DNA from 3 places in the Thioclava sp. JM3 genome. Region 1 is predicted to be linked to each of the others. Evidence: riboswitches for the same ligand, from Rfam matches in the RefSeq annotation. Region 1 holds a riboswitch; each other region holds the start of a gene.
What was found. Region 1 has a riboswitch for thiamine pyrophosphate ahead of thiM (hydroxyethylthiazole kinase). Riboswitches for the same ligand answer to the same signal wherever they lie in the genome.
Positions count from the first base shown of each region.

Region 2: linked by a shared signal. The riboswitch ahead of thiC (phosphomethylpyrimidine synthase ThiC) and the one ahead of thiM (hydroxyethylthiazole kinase) in region 1 are both predicted to bind thiamine pyrophosphate.
Region 3: linked by a shared signal. The riboswitch ahead of thiB (thiamine ABC transporter substrate binding subunit) and the one ahead of thiM (hydroxyethylthiazole kinase) in region 1 are both predicted to bind thiamine pyrophosphate.

Region 1 covers NZ_NBOB01000002.1:104,374-109,354, forward strand. The annotation lists gene B6V73_RS03835 (SMP-30/gluconolactonase/LRE family protein) at 1-116, shown strand, start outside; gene B6V73_RS03840 (PQQ-binding-like beta-propeller repeat protein) at 259-1,965, opposite strand; gene B6V73_RS03845 (cytochrome c) at 2,009-2,464, opposite strand; TPP riboswitch at 2,775-2,869, shown strand; gene thiM (hydroxyethylthiazole kinase) at 2,931-3,719, shown strand; gene thiE (thiamine phosphate synthase) at 3,716-4,330, shown strand; gene thiD (bifunctional hydroxymethylpyrimidine kinase/phosphomethylpyrimidine kinase) at 4,327-4,981, shown strand, end outside.
Region 2 covers NZ_NBOB01000011.1:47,344-52,324, reverse strand. The annotation lists gene B6V73_RS17740 (FAD-dependent oxidoreductase) at 1-922, opposite strand, end outside; gene thiC (phosphomethylpyrimidine synthase ThiC) at 919-2,715, opposite strand; TPP riboswitch at 2,830-2,950, opposite strand; gene B6V73_RS17730 (S8 family peptidase) at 3,034-4,981, opposite strand, start outside.
Region 3 covers NZ_NBOB01000003.1:144,383-149,363, reverse strand. The annotation lists gene B6V73_RS06615 (ATP-binding cassette domain-containing protein) at 1-552, opposite strand, end outside; gene B6V73_RS06610 (thiamine/thiamine pyrophosphate ABC transporter permease ThiP) at 536-2,098, opposite strand; gene thiB (thiamine ABC transporter substrate binding subunit) at 2,074-3,066, opposite strand; TPP riboswitch at 3,103-3,209, opposite strand; gene B6V73_RS06600 (DUF4139 domain-containing protein) at 3,383-4,981, shown strand, end outside.

The DNA of each region.
Region 1 (4,981 bases):
TTGTCACCACGGCGAAGGAAGGGATCGAGGAACCCGATGCCGCGCAGGGCCGGGTCTATTGCGCCCCCGCCGGAGTCGCTGGGCGGCCCGAGCCCGCGGTGCGCCTGCCCGGGTGATCGCGACGCTCCTGCCGCGCGACTCTCGTCGGCCGCGGGAGACGAGATAGCCGTTCAGGCGCCGGAAACTTTCTCTGCATAAAGGGCCGCGACGGATGCGTCGCGGCCCTGAATTTGAGGTTGAACGTGTTTTCGTGGCGGATCAGTCGAGCTTGAAGATCGCCACGACATCGCCGCGCGGGAAGCCGAGCTGGAAGTTGCCGCCGGCTGCGACCGCGACATATTGCTCGCCGTCGACTTGATAGGTGATCGGCGGTGCGTTGACGCCGGCACCAAGATTGAAGCTCCAGAGCTTCTCACCCGATTTCGCATTGAAGGCGTCGAACATGCCGTTGCCCTCGCCGGTGAAGACCAAGTTCCCGGCCGTCGCTAGCACGCCGCCGATCATCGGCTGCGGCGCGTCGTAGCTCCACTCGACCTTGCCGGTGTTGACGTTCACCGCGTCGAGCACGCCGGTCTGCATCGCCTCGTCGCCCTTGACGTTCTTGAACGTACTGCCCAGCCGAAGCGTACCCGGCAGCGTCGTCGTTTCGCCATCGGTCGTGAAGTTCATCAACTGGTTCATTTCCATGACGTAGAACAGGTTGGTCTCCGGCGAGTAGGCCGGCGGCGACCATTCCGCGCCGCCATTGGCGCCCGGCAGAATCTTAACCCCGTCCTTGGTCGGCGGCGTGAACATGTTGTCCGACATCTTCACGAGCGGGTCCGACTTGCGGATCAGATCGCCGGTTTCGCGGTTCACCACATAGAGCCAGCCGACCTTGCCGGCCTCGCCCGCAGCGGGAACGACCTTGCCGTTGGAGTCCTTGGCGTCGAAGAGCACGACATTGCTGACGGCGTCATAATCCCAGACGTCGTGCTTGACCTCCTGATAGTGCCATTTGCGCTTGCCGGTATCGGCATCGAGCGCGACGATCGAGTCGGTATAGAGGTTGTCGCCTTTGCGGCTAGAGCCGTCGAGGTCGGGGTTCGGATTGCCGGTGCTGAAGATCACCATGTTTCGCTCCGGATCGATTGCGGGGGTCGTCCAGACCATGCCGCCACCGGACTTCCACGAGTCGCCCTCGAACGTGTCGGGATCCGTCGCGTGCCAGCGCCACACTTCCTCGCCCGACTTCGCATCGATCGCGGCGACGAAGCCGCGGATCGGCCATTCGCCGCCGGAACTGCCGACGATCACCTTGCCGTCATAGATTTGCGGCGCCATCGTTTCCGAGAATCCCGCTTGCGGGTCTGCGAGATTGGTCTTCCACACCTTTTCGCCTGTCTTGGCGTCGAGCGCGAGAAGATTGGCGTCGAGCGTCGCAATGTAGACCTTCCCGTAACCCACGGCCACGCCCCGGTTTACCGGGCCGCAGCAGGTCTTGACCTGCGAGATGTCATAGGTCGTGCTCCAATACGTCTCGCCGGTTGCGGCATCGACGGCCATGACCGTCATCTCGTTATCGACCATCGGTGTCGAGATATACATCACGCCATCGACGACGATCGGCGTGGTCTCGAAGCTGGCGACCTTTCCGGTCTGCACCAAGGCAACCGGGTGCAGCTTGTCGATATTGTCCGTCGTGATCTGGTCGAGTGGCGAATAGCGCTGATTGCTGTAGCTCCGGCCATGCAGCAACCAATCGGACTTGTTGTCCTTGGCGGATCGCATCGCGTTGTCGTCGACAGCGACCTTCGCCGAAGCGGGAAGCTCCTTCATCTGTGCGCGGTTCGTGTCGCTCGTGCCCTGGATCTCGTCACTCTGCTTCGCGTGCGCAAGTGCCGGCAGGGCCGCCACGCATACGGACAGGATCAGAGGTCGGACGGCGCCTCGCGAGGTCGCGGTGAATGGTGGCAAATGTGCCATGTTCGGTCCTCCTCTCTTGAAATGATCAGCCGCGGCGGTCGGGTCAGTCGCAGGATGGCTGCGACGAGTCCGGCAACGGCTGCAGGTCCATCGCATCGATCGCTTTCTGGTCGATCGCGCTGTCCCCGGGTTTGAAACCGTTCTTGCAAAGCAGATAGGCGAATGTCTGGAGATACTGCTTGTCGGTCAGCTCGCCCGGGTCATCCTTGGGCATGTGCTTCGCGATGAAGTCGTATAGTTGCTTGCCGGTCATGCCGCTGTAATCGAGGCTGTCGGCGAATTTCTTGCCCGCCAGTGCCGGGCCTGCATCCCCCATCAGATCGCTGCCATGACAATCGGCGCAGTGCTTCTTGTACACGTCGTGGCCTGACGATGCCTGCTTGGATGTGAAAAGGGCCTGCTGGTCCGAAGAGCCCGGGTAGGCTGCGCTCGCGCAGAGGACAAGGGCGGTAACGAGGCCGGTCAGGGCCGTTCCGGAATGCGTGTCTAGACGTCTCATGCTAAAAAACCTCGCTCAATAATGCTGGGACGGAGCGGTGGGGGATATGGTTCCCCAACGGATGCAAGGGGCATTTGTTCCATTCTGCTTTGCGGGCATCAGGCAGACGGGTCTGCACCGAGCATGTTTCGGATGGGAAAGCGGATCCGAAAACGACGCCGGTATCTTCGCTCTTTCCGGCCTGCCATATGACCGCGACCAGAATGGTTCCGCCGTTCAAGGATATGCGCTGGATGCTGATCGCGGCGAAGCTGTGGGCGCCTCGTCTGACCCGGCTTGACAGGCGGCGCGAAGGCTGTCACCTCTCGGAGCGAAGCGACAGGGGCGCTCGGGCAACCGGGCTGAGACGAACCCTTAGAACCTGAACCGGATAATGCCGGCGGAGGGAGGCGCGTGAGACGGTCAGGCGCGTTCCCGCCTTTGCCCCCTCGCACTTCTCCTGATGCCCGCAGCCAAGGAGAGAGCGATGGAAGATCCCGGACAATATCTCGCGGCGATGCGGCAGACCGCGCCGCTCGTTCACAACATCACCAATTACGTCGCGATGAACGTGATGGCGAATGTTCTGCTCGCCTCCGGCGCCTCGCCCGCGATGGTGCATGCGCGCGAGGAGGCGGCCGAGTTCGCCGGACTCGCGCAGGCGCTCAGCATCAATATCGGCACGGTGTCGCCGCCCTGGGCGGAGGCGATGGCGGCGGCGGCCAAGGTCGCGAGCGCGCAGGGAACCCCGTGGGTGCTAGACCCTGTCGCGGTCGGCGCGACGGATTATCGGCGAGCGCTCGGTGCGCGGCTCGTGGAACTGCGCCCGAAGGCAATCCGCGGCAACGCGTCGGAGATCCTTGCGCTTGCGGGCGAGGCTGGCGCGGGGAAAGGGGCGGATTCCACTGAGAGTGTCGAGACCGCGGAAGGCGCCGCACGGGCCTTGGCCCGGATGAGCGGGGCCGTGGTTGCGGTGACTGGCGCGGTCGATTTTGTGACGGATGGGGAGCGCGCTGCGCGGGTCGCCAATGGCCATGCGATGATGCCGCGCGTGACCGCTTTGGGCTGTTCGCTGACCGGTCTGGTGGCTGCGTTTCTCGCGGGACAGCCTCGCTTCGAGGCGGTCGTCGCGGCGCTGGCTTATTTCGGGCTCGCCGGGGAGAGCGCCGGGGCGAGTGCCTCAGGCCCGGGAAGTTTTCAGGTCGCGTTCCTCGATGCGCTCTATGCGATCGACGCCGAGGCGCTGAGCGCCGGAGCTCGGATCGAATCCGCATGATGATCCCGTCCATCTGTTTCGTCACCGACCCGGCCGCCCCGCAGCCGGTGCTCGCGCAAGCCGTGGCCGCGGCACGGGGCGGTGCAGGCTGGGTGCAGCTGCGCGACAAGGTGCTCCCCGATGCGGAATTCGCCGCGCTGGCCCGGACGCTGGTCGAAGCGCTTGCCCCCTATGACGTGCCGCTGATCGTGAACGATAGGGTCGCGGTGGCCATCGAGATTGGGGCCGCCGGGCTGCATATCGGCCAGAGCGATGGCGACCCCGCCGCGATCCGCCGCCGGATCGGGCCCGACATGCTCCTAGGCCTCTCGATCGAGACCGAGGCGCAGATCGCCGCCGTTCCTCCCGGCATCGATTATCTCGGCGTCGGTCCGATCCATGCGACCGGCTCGAAGCCCGACCATGCCGCCCCGATCGGCCATTCAGGCTTTGCCCGGATCGTTTCGCGCACCGATCTTCCCTGCCTCGCGATCGGCGGGATCACTGCCACTGACGCGCCCGCAATCCGCGCGGCGGGCGGTGCCGGTCTCGCGGTGATTTCCGCCATCTCGCGTGCCCCTGACATGGCGCGCGCCACCCGAACCCTGCGCAACGCATGGAGCGACACATGATCCCCAATATTCTCACCATCGCGGGTTCCGACCCATCGGGCGGGGCGGGCATTCAGGCCGATATCAAGGCCATCTCCGCCAATGGTGGCTACGCGATGAGCGTGATTACCGCGCTGACCGCCCAGAACACGCGCGGCGTGCAGGCGGTGAGCCTGTGCGACACGGCGCTGATCGCAACTCAGTTGGCATCGCTGCGCGAAGACGTTCGTATCGACGCGATTAAGATCGGAATGCTGGGCGATGCCGCGATCATCGAGACTGTGGCCGAGAGGCTGCCCGGGCTCGACTGTCCGGTAGTGCTCGATCCGGTGATGGTCGCGAAAGGCGGCGATCGGCTGCTGGCAGAGGCGGCGGTGACCGCGCTGCACAGCCTGCTGCCCCGGGCCGATCTGGTCACGCCGAACCTGCCCGAGGCCGCCGATCTGCTGGGCTGCGCCGAGGCGACGCGCTTCGACGAGATGCGCGATCAGGCCCATGCGCTGCGCGAGATCGGGCCGCGTGCGGTGCTGCTGAAGGGCGGTCATCTGCAAGGCGACCAAAGCCCGGATCTGCTGGTCACGGCGCAGGAAGAGCTCCGGCTTGACGCACCGCGCATCGCGACGCGCAACACGCACGGGACGGGCTGTACCCTGTCCTCGGCGCTGGCGACAT
Region 2 (4,981 bases), on a different contig from region 1:
AGAAATGTTGCGGGACACGGGCCGCCATCGCAGGCGCAAGCAGGAAGCCGTGGCGATAAAGCCCGTTGAGATGAAGCGTCCCGCCGTGCCTCTCGAGGCGGGGCAGGTTGTCGGGATAGGCCGGGCGCAGCCCTGCCCCGGTCTCGATCACGCTCGCCTCGGCAAAGCCGGGATGCAGCGTGAAAGCGGCGCTGAGCATTTCGGTCAGCGAGCGCAGCGTGATCGGGCGCGTCGCGGCGCTTTCGATCATCGTCGCGCCGATCATGTAGACGCCCTGCCCGCGCGGCACGAGATAGAGCGGGATGCGCGGGTGCAGCAGGCGCAGGGTGCGGGTGATCTCGACCTCCGGGCAGTGCAGGATCGCCATCTCGCCGCGCACCGGGCGCAGGTCAGGCAGGTCGGCGGCAAAGCCGGTGCAATCGAGATCCACCTGCGCGGGGGCCGTGGTTCCCAACACGATCTCGACCCCGGCGTCACGCGCGGCCCGCGCCAGATCGCGCAGCGCGCGGCGCGGGTCGAGATGCGCCTCCTCCGCGAAATACAGCCCGCGTGCGAACCGCCCCGCGAGGGACGGCTCCATCTCGGTGATCGCCGCCTGATCGAGCGTGCGATGGCCGGAGGTGCGGCGGGCGAAGCGCGTCAGTTCCGCACTGTCGCGCGGTGGGGCGAGGACCAACGTGCCGCGCCGCGTGACCGGCGTGATCTCGGCCCACCAGTCTGCCGCGCGCGCGCCCAGCGTGACCACCGCCTCCTCGGCGCTTTCGGCTTCGCACCACGGCGCCAGCATCCCGCCCGCATAGCGCGACACACTGCCCGCCCCGATCTCCTCTGCCGCCTCGAAGACCCGCACCGCAGCCCCGGCGCGCGCCAGTTCGAGCGCCGAGGACAGCCCCGCGAGGCCGCCGCCTGCGATGGTGATCATTCGCCCGACCCCTTGAGGGGCACATAAAGCTCCCCGCCTTCGCGGAACTTGGCGGCCATGCTCTCCATCCCCTCTTTCTGCGCCTCGGCGCGGATGTCGTGCGAAATCCGCATCGAGCAGAATTTCGGCCCGCACATGGAGCAGAAATGCGCGACCTTGTGGGCCTCTTTCGGCATCGTCTCGTCGTGGAATTCCCGCGCCGTATCGGGGTCGAGCGAGAGGTTGAACTGGTCTTCCCAGCGGAACTCGAAACGCGCGCGGCTCAGCGCATCGTCGCGCCGCTGCGCGCCGGGCAGCCCCTTGGCCAGATCGGCGGCATGGGCGGCGATCTTGTAGGTGATCACGCCGGTCTTCACGTCGTCGCGGTCGGGCAGGCCCAGATGTTCCTTCGGCGTGACGTAGCACAGCATCGCGCAGCCGAACCAACCGATCATCGCCGCCCCGATCCCCGAGGTGATGTGGTCGTAACCCGGCGCGATATCCGTGGTCAGCGGACCGAGTGTGTAGAACGGCGCTTCGTGGCAGCACTCCAGCTGCTTGTCCATGTTTTCCTTGATCTTGTGCATCGCGACGTGACCGGGGCCTTCGATCATCACCTGACAGTCCTTCGCCCAAGCGATCTTCGTCAGTTCGCCCAGCGTCTCCAGCTCGGCAAATTGCGCGGCGTCATTGGCATCCGCGATCGATCCCGGACGCAGCCCGTCGCCGAGGCTGAACGAGACGTCGTAGCGGCGGCAGATGTCGCAGATCTCTTCGAAATGCTCGTAGAGGAAGCTCTCCTTGTGGTGATGCAGGCACCATTTCGCCATGATCGAGCCGCCCCGGCTGACGATCCCGGTCACGCGCTCCACCGTCATTGGCACCATGTGCAGACGCACCCCTGCATGGATCGTGAAGTAGTCGACGCCCTGCTCGGCCTGTTCGATCAGCGTGTCGCGGAAGACCTCCCATGTCAGGTCCTCGGCGATGCCGTTCACCTTCTCCAGCGCCTGATAGATCGGCACGGTCCCGATCGGCACGGGGCTGTTGCGGATGATCCATTCGCGGGTGTTGTGGATGTTGCGCCCGGTCGAGAGGTCCATCACCGTGTCGGCGCCCCAGCGGATCGCCCAGACAAGCTTGTCGACCTCTTCCTCCATCGAGGAGGTGACGGCGGAAGTGCCCATGTTGGCGTTGATCTTCACGAGGAAATTGCGCCCGATGATCATCGGTTCGGATTCCGGGTGGTTGATATTGGCCGGAATGATCGCGCGACCCGCTGCGATCTCGTCGCGCACGAAATCCGGCGTCACGTAATCAGGCAGGTTTGCACCCCAGTCCTGCCCGTCGTGCGGTCCTACGGCCTCGCGCAGCTGGTTCTCGCGGATCGCGACGAACTCCATCTCGGGCGTGATGATGCCTGCGCGGGCATAGGCCAACTGCGTCACCGCGCGGTCGCCCTTGGCCCGCGTCGGGTGCGGCTTGACTGGGAATTCCGGCGTCAGCCGCGCCCCTTGGGCAAAGCCGTTATCCTCGGGCCGGACATCGCGCCCGGTATATCGCTCGACATCGCCGCGCGCCTCGATCCATGCCCGGCGCAGCGGCGCGAGACCGGCATTGATATCGGTCGTGACCTCGGCGTCGGTGTAAGGGCCCGAACTGTCATAGACCGGCAGCGGTGCTTCCCCGGCAGTGGGGTGCATGGCGATCTCGCGCATCGGCACGCGCAGACCTTCATGCAAAGCGCCCTCGACGTAGATCTTGCGCGACGCCGGCAGCGGACCGGTGGTGATCTTGGGGTTGGGAATGTTCATCGTTTCGGTGCTCCTCAAGCATTCGATCTCAAAGGACACCAATTGAGAGACGCTTGGGAAACCAAAGGCCGAACGGCCTTTTGTCATGGCTCGCAACGAGAGAAAGACTCTTCCCGGTCTGCGCGCCTAGCTTCCTACGCCAGTATCAACTGGGTCAGGTTCAAAGGGTCGCGTCACCGGGTTTTCACCCTGTCAGCCTCTCAGTCCCCTAAGCGGGACTCCCCTGCGTGATCCTGTTGTAGGAGCGAAGTGCGAACCTGGCAAGGCGCGTCCGCGCGACATCCGGCGGTCGTGATAGGCGCGCCCGGCGTCAGCGGTTCAAAAGCGCGCCGTCCATCCCAGCGAAACCCCCATCGCGGAACGCTTCCCGGGTTCGTAGACAAGCCCCGCGCCGAGACGACCGATCCCGGCCGTGCGCGAATAGCCGAACTGAAGGTCGGGCTGAGGTGCTGCGCTTTCGATATTCACCGAGGAGGTCGTCATCACCACCTTGTCGGAGCGCGCGTTTCCGACGGCGGCCCCGACGGCGGTCGGCACGCTCATCGTCATCTTGCCCGAGGCAAGCGAGATCGGCGTCGAAATCCCGATGGAGACACGATCATCGCCGGACAGAAACCCTGTCTTGCTCAGGCCCACGGCATAGGCGTTCGAGTGCAGCCCACTGCCGGAGCGAAGCAAACCGTCTCCGGAGAAGTTCGAACTGCCATTGGCCGCGGTGAACGCGAGAGAGGTGCCGTCACCGAGGGCGACGTTCATGCCGAGCTGAACGAAGCGGGTATCGCTGGACAGGCCGCCACCGAACGCGCCGCCCACCGAGGTTCCCAGGAAGCCGCCGTCTTCATGCAGGCTGCCGACGGTCATCGAGAGCTTGCCGGTGCCAAACCGGGCACTGAGCGAGCCGGCGACGTAATGCGAGGTGATATCGCCAGCCCCGCCGCCTGCCTGCGAAATCGACGCGGACAGCCCGTCGCCGAGGCCGATTTCGTAATGCAGCGCGGATGTGGCATCGAAAGATTTCAGGTATGGCGCGGCCATCGCGGCGCTGTCGACCCAGCCTGTTCCGGCAATCGCGGAACCGTCGCCGCGCGACAGTGACAAGGTGCCGGTGCCCGCGCTCAGATTGATCGCATCCGTCCGTCCCATCGCGAAGGCTTCCGTCGCGGCTCGGGCGGCGCTGGCATCCGCGTAATCCGCCACGAAGCTGCTGGTCGGCACATGATAGCCCCGATCAAAGGCATCGGTGACGATCATTCGCTGGTTGGAGAGCGTCGCGCGCAGGGCCCCGGCGACGCCGCGGCTTGCGCTGATCGCGCTTCGGGCTGCGGGCACGGAGGGGCCGTCGAGAGAGCTGGTCGTCTCGACCTTCAGCGTCCCGGTAGGTGCCTGTGCCTGCCGCAGATTGAGCTCTCCCCAGCCATAAACCGGGTCGATGCCGACCGCGCCGAGATCGGTCGCGCTGGTCTCGAGGATCTGCACGATTTGCTGACCTGTCAGCTCGGGGAATTCGCTCTTGAGCACCGCGACCGCGCCGGTGACATAGGGCGTCGCCATGGAAGTCCCGCTCATGTAGGCGTAATCGCCGCCGAGATCGCTCGGATAGGTCGAGAGGATGTTCACGCCCGGCGCCGCGAGGCAGTAATTCATCGCCTCGCCGCAGCGGTTGGAAAAGCTCGCGATCTGATGGTTGTTGTCGACGGCCACGACGCCGAGGATCGAGCCGTCCATTTCCGGGAAGTATTCCGGCAGGCCGACCATCACGCTGGGATTGGCGCCGCCATCGTTACCCGCAGCGAACACGCTGACCATGCCCGCTTTCGCGGCTGCATCGAGCGCGTCGATCGTGGCCGACCCGAGCTGCAGACGGATCTGGTCGGCGCTCGAAAACTGGTCGATCGTAAGCGTCTTGTCCGTGCTGTCCACATAGGACCAGCTGTTGTTCATCGAGGCGGCCCCGGCCTTGACCGACCGCGTGATCGCATCCGCATAGCTGCCCGCAGGCACCGAGCCTCCGACGCCTTTCAGGATCATCAGCGTGGACCCCCAAGCGATCCCCTCGATCCCCTGCCCGTTCTGCACACCGGCGATGATCCCGGCCACGTGCGTGCCGTGCCCGTCCGTGTCGGTGACATCGGAACTGTTGTCGAAATAGCTGTAGGAGAGGGCACCATCGATATTGTCGGCGAGATCGGGATGGGTCACATCCGTCCCGGTGTCGTAGACCGACACGAGTGTGCCGAACCCGTAGGCCCCTTCAGCATAACGATAC
Region 3 (4,981 bases), on a different contig from region 1:
CAGGACCGTCGTGCCCTGTTCGCGGGCGATCTCGGCCACCAGAGCCAGCATCTCGGATTTCAGCGCCGGACCAAGGGCTGCGAAGGGCTCATCCAGCAGCAGGATCGGGCGACCGCGGAGCAACGTCCGCGCCAGGCCTGCGCGGCTTTGCTGCCCGCCCGACAGTGCGCCGGGTTTGCGCCTCTCCATCCCCTCAAGGCCCACACGCGCCAGCGCCGTCTCGATCCGGGCGCGATCGGTGGCGTCGATCTTGCCTTTCGGGTTCAAGCCAAGCGCGAGGTTGGTCTCCAGCCGCAGATGCGGGAAGAGGTTCTGATCCTGAAACAGGATCGAGAGCGGACGCTCGCCGGGGGGCGCCGCGGTGATGTCCTCGCCGCACCAGAGCACCCGCCCCCGGGTCGGCCCAAGAAACCCCGCAAGTACCGAGAGCAGCGTCGACTTGCCCGCCCCCGAGGGGCCAATCAGCGCGACCCGCGCGCCGGCCGGGATCGTGAAATCGGCTTCGAGGCGGAAATCGCCCTGTTCGATCAGAAGCTTATCGAGGGTCAGCATAATGCCCCGCGCGGTCGAGCGCCCAGAAGAGCGCGAAAGTGAGGATCAGCAGCAGGCTCGCAGCGCCCGCCGCCTGATCCAAGCGATAAGAGCCCATGAGCTGGAAAAGCGCCAGCGGAAGGGTGCGGGTCTGGCCATCCGAGAACAGCGTGATGACGCCCAGATCGCCCATCGAGAAGGCCGCGGCCAGCCCCGCCGAGAACCCCAGCGGCCGGGCAAGGCGCGGAACCGTCAGCAGACGAAGCCGGGCAATGCCGCGCAGCCCGAGCGAGGCGGCGAGCCGGTCGTAATCGGCCTGCAGCGTGCGGATCTCGGGCATCAGGATGCGGGTAGCAAAAGGCACCGATAGCGCGGCGTTGGTCAGCAGCACCATTGGCAGCGCGAGGCTCGTCGGGTTCACGAAGGGCCGCGCGATCAGGAAGGCGCCGGTGCCCATCACGAGGCTCGACGCTGTCATCGGCAGCATCGCCGCGATCTCCGCCCAGCGCTGCCGGGTCGCCACCAGTGCGAGCGGCAGGGCGATGGCGAGCGTCACAACCGTGGAGAGCAGCGCGATCACCAAAGAGGTCAGCGTCGCGGGCCAGACCATCTCGGGCAGGTTGGCCACCGCCGGGATGCCCCGGGCGAAAACGGTGCCGATGGGAAGCAGCAGGAAGGCGCTTGCGAGCCCGATCGCGAGCGCGTCGAAGAGCGCACGCCCTATCCCGCCGGACAGCTGCGGGATCGGCGCGGCGCGGCGGTCATGCCCCGCGCCGAAACTCGACGGCAGGGTGGCGCGCGCCGCGATCAGCAGCGCCGCGACCGAGATCGCGACCTGCACCAGCGCAAGGCTCGCCGCGCGGCCCATGTCGAAATCGAAGCGGAAGGCCTGATAGATCGCCAGCTCCACCGTGGTCGCGCGCGGCCCGCCGCCAAGGGTCAGGGCCACCGCGAAGGACGTCAGGCAGACGAGGAAGATCGCAAGGAACGCTCCGGGCAGCACGCTGCGCAGCATCGGACGTTCGAGGTGACGCGTGACCTCCGCAGGGCCGAAGCCGAGGGTCGCGGCAAGGCGAAACCGCTCGGCCGGGATCGCCTCCCAGCCGTGCAGGATCATCCGGGTCGCAAGCGGCAGGTTGAAGAAAACATGGGCCACGATGACGCCCTGCGCGCCGTAGATCGAAATCGGATCGATGCCGAGCGGGGCGAGGGCCGCATTGACCAGCCCGCGCCGCCCGAAGACCGCGATCAGCCCGAAGACCGCGACGATCACCGGCAGGATGAAGGGAGCCCCCAGGAGCGAAATCAGCAGTCCGCGCCCGGCGAAGCGGCGGCGATGCAGCGCACGGGCGACCGGCACCGCCAGCGCGCAGGAGATCAGCGCCGAGGCCGCCGCCTGCCAGAGCGTGAAGCGGATCGCGGCGAGATCGGTTTCGCGCAAGCCGGTCAGCCCGCCTGCCCGGAGCGCCACTGCCGCCAAAGTGCCAAGGACAAGCGCGGCCAAAGCCGCACCCGCCAGCACCGCCCAGATGGGCGTGCCTCTTATCTGGAGAAGGCGCGTTGCCATTCTTCCAGCGCCGGACCGCGCAGTTTCTCGGCCTCGGTCTCACCCAGATAGAGCGTCTTGTCGGGCATCGGGAGTTTCTGGAACACTTCCGGCAGCTGATCGTGGGGCAGTTTCGCCGGGAAGGACCAGTTCGCCGTCGCGATCATGCCTTGGAAATCGGGGCTGAGCACGTAATCCATGAATTTCTGCGCCAGCTCGGGATGTTTCGAGGTCTTGAGCTGCGCGACCAGTTCGGGGGTGAAGTAATGCCCCTCGGGGAAGATCGCGGCGGCCTTGGAGTCGTCGTCCTCGGCCATGATGTGATAGGCGGGCGAGGTGACATAGCTCAGTACCATATCCGCCTCGCCATCGGTGAACATGCCGTAGGCCTCCGACCAGCCCGGCGTCACGGTCAGCACCTTGGGCGCGATTTTCGTCCACGCCTCTTCGGCCTTGTCGCCATAGATGTCCTTCACCCAGAGCAACAACGACAGACCCGCGACCGAACTGCGCGGATCCTCGATGACGATCTTGTAGGCGTCGTCGGGCGCATCCAGCAGATTCTGGAAGCTCGTGGGCGGGTTCTTCAGCTTGGTCTTGTCATAGACGAAGGCCAGTTCAGACCAGTCGAAAGGCAGGAAGATCGGATCGTTCCACTTGACCGGCATGGTCAGGTCGGAGGTGTCTTCGTTATGCGGGGCGAACAGGCCGCTGGCGCGCGCCTTCGCGGTCACGTCGGTGTTCAGACCGATCGCGACATCGGCGGAGGTCTTGTCACCTTCGAGCAGGATGCGCGGCAGCACGTCGCCCGCCACGAATTTCAGATCGCAATCGCAGGTCGCCTCGAACCCCTTCTCGATCGCGGGGCCGGGGCCCCATTCGCTCGTGAAATAATCAGGCGCATAGACGGTGAGCACGGGCTTGTCCTCGGCCGCCGCCATCGTGGCGATCAGGCTCAGGGCTCCCGCAAGCATCAGGTGGGTTTTCATGCCTCACTCCTTGGGCTTGCCGGGCGGAGTGGGGCCGGACTATCCGGCTACCTTCCCTCCGCCGGTCTTAACCGGTTCAGGTTCAACGGGTTCGCGCGGATCGCATCTCAGCCAGCCTTGCGCTGGCACCCCGAGGTAGGGCGCAACCTAAGCGCGCGGGGCTTCGGACGCAAGGGCAAGTAGGCACCGCGCCCCTGATCCGCGCCCGGACGCTCTGGCGAGTTCCCGCCAGTGACGACCCGCGCCGGATTTCAATGGCTTGCAACTGCGCGCGGGGCGACGCAGGCTCGATCCGGAACGGATTTGGGAGGAACCGATGCGCATTACCCTGACGGCGGCCCTTATGGCCGCGACCGCCCTGCCCGCCTTGGCCGACACGATCGAGGCGCCGGGCAAGATCACGGCCGTGACGCTCTTTCCGCAGGGCGCGCAGGTGGTGCGGCAGGTGGAGGTGAAGGCGCCCGAGGGCAGCCATGACCTGCTGGTTCCGGGGTTTCCCGAAGGCACCGACATCTCGACGCTGCGGGTGTCGGGTGACGGTGTGCAGATCGGCGCGGTGAGCCTGATCTCAGGGCGCGCGCCGGCGACCAGCGGAACCGAAAGCGCGGCGGTGAAGGCTGCGCGTGACCGGCTGGCCTCTGCAAAGGAAGCCCTTGCGGAAAAGGAAGACGCGGTGGCCGTGATCCGCGCCAAGGCGCAGGCCGCGCGCGACCAGATCACATATCTCAAGAACACCGACTCGCAGGTCACCGCGCCCGAACAGCTGCGCGCGCTGGCGCAGATGGTGGAGGATCAGATTCTCTCGGCCACCGAACGCGCAATCGCCGCCGAAGCGGAAGCGCGCCGCGCGGAAGCCGCGCTCGACCCCGCGAAAGAGGCGGTGAAGCAGGCGCGAGCGGCGCTCGATGCGCTGCTGAACCCGGCGAAAGATCGAGAGATGCTCAGCGCGAAGGTGCAGGGCTCGGGCACGCTGACGATCACCTCTTACGTTAACAATGCCGGGTGGCAGCCCTCCTATGATCTGCGGCTGGACCGCGACAAGGGCGCGGTGGATATGGAGCGCTTCGTCTCGGTCCATCAGGCCACCGGCGAGGACTGGCGTAACGTCGACCTGACGCTCTCGACCGCTCGCCCCGGTGGGCGCGCAGAGCCGGGCGAAGTCTATCCGCGCCTCGCGCACATCGGCGACCCGGATGCGCCGCCCGCACCGGTGCCGATGAAGCGCTCCCTCGCGGCATCGGATGGCGCCGCCGCGCCGATGGCGGAAGCAGCGATCAGCGACCGCGCCGATCTTCAGATGCAGGGCGAAACGGTGACCTACCATTACCCGAGCGCGGTCGATCTGCGCGACGGGGTCGACGATCTCCGCCTGAGCCTCGATTCCAAGACCCTCCCGATGGAGGTCTTCGCCGAAGCCGCCCCGCTGACCGATCCGCAGGCCTATCGCGTGGCCGAGGGCAAGAACGAGACCGGCGAGATCCTGTTGCCCGGCCCCGCGAACCTCTATGCCGATGGCGCGCTGGTCGGCCAGTCGCATCTGCCGATGGTGGCGGCAGGGGATGACCTGACGCTGGGCTTCGGGCCGATCGAGGGCATTCGCGTGGACCGCCGCATGCCCGACACGATGGAGGGCGATAGCGGCTTCATTTCCAAGTCGAACGAGCGCCGCGAAGTCGTCGAGATCGAGGTGAAGAACCTGACGGACAAAGGCTGGCCGATGCGGGTGATCGACCGGGTACCCTATTCCGAACAGGAAGACCTGAAAATCACCACCAAGGCGACCCCGCCCGCGAGCGAGACCGATTACGACCATCGCCGCGGCGTGCTCGCATGGCGCTTCGATCTGGGCGCGGACGAGACCAAGACGATCCGCACCGAGACCACGCTGAGTTGGCCCACCGACAAGGTGCTGCGC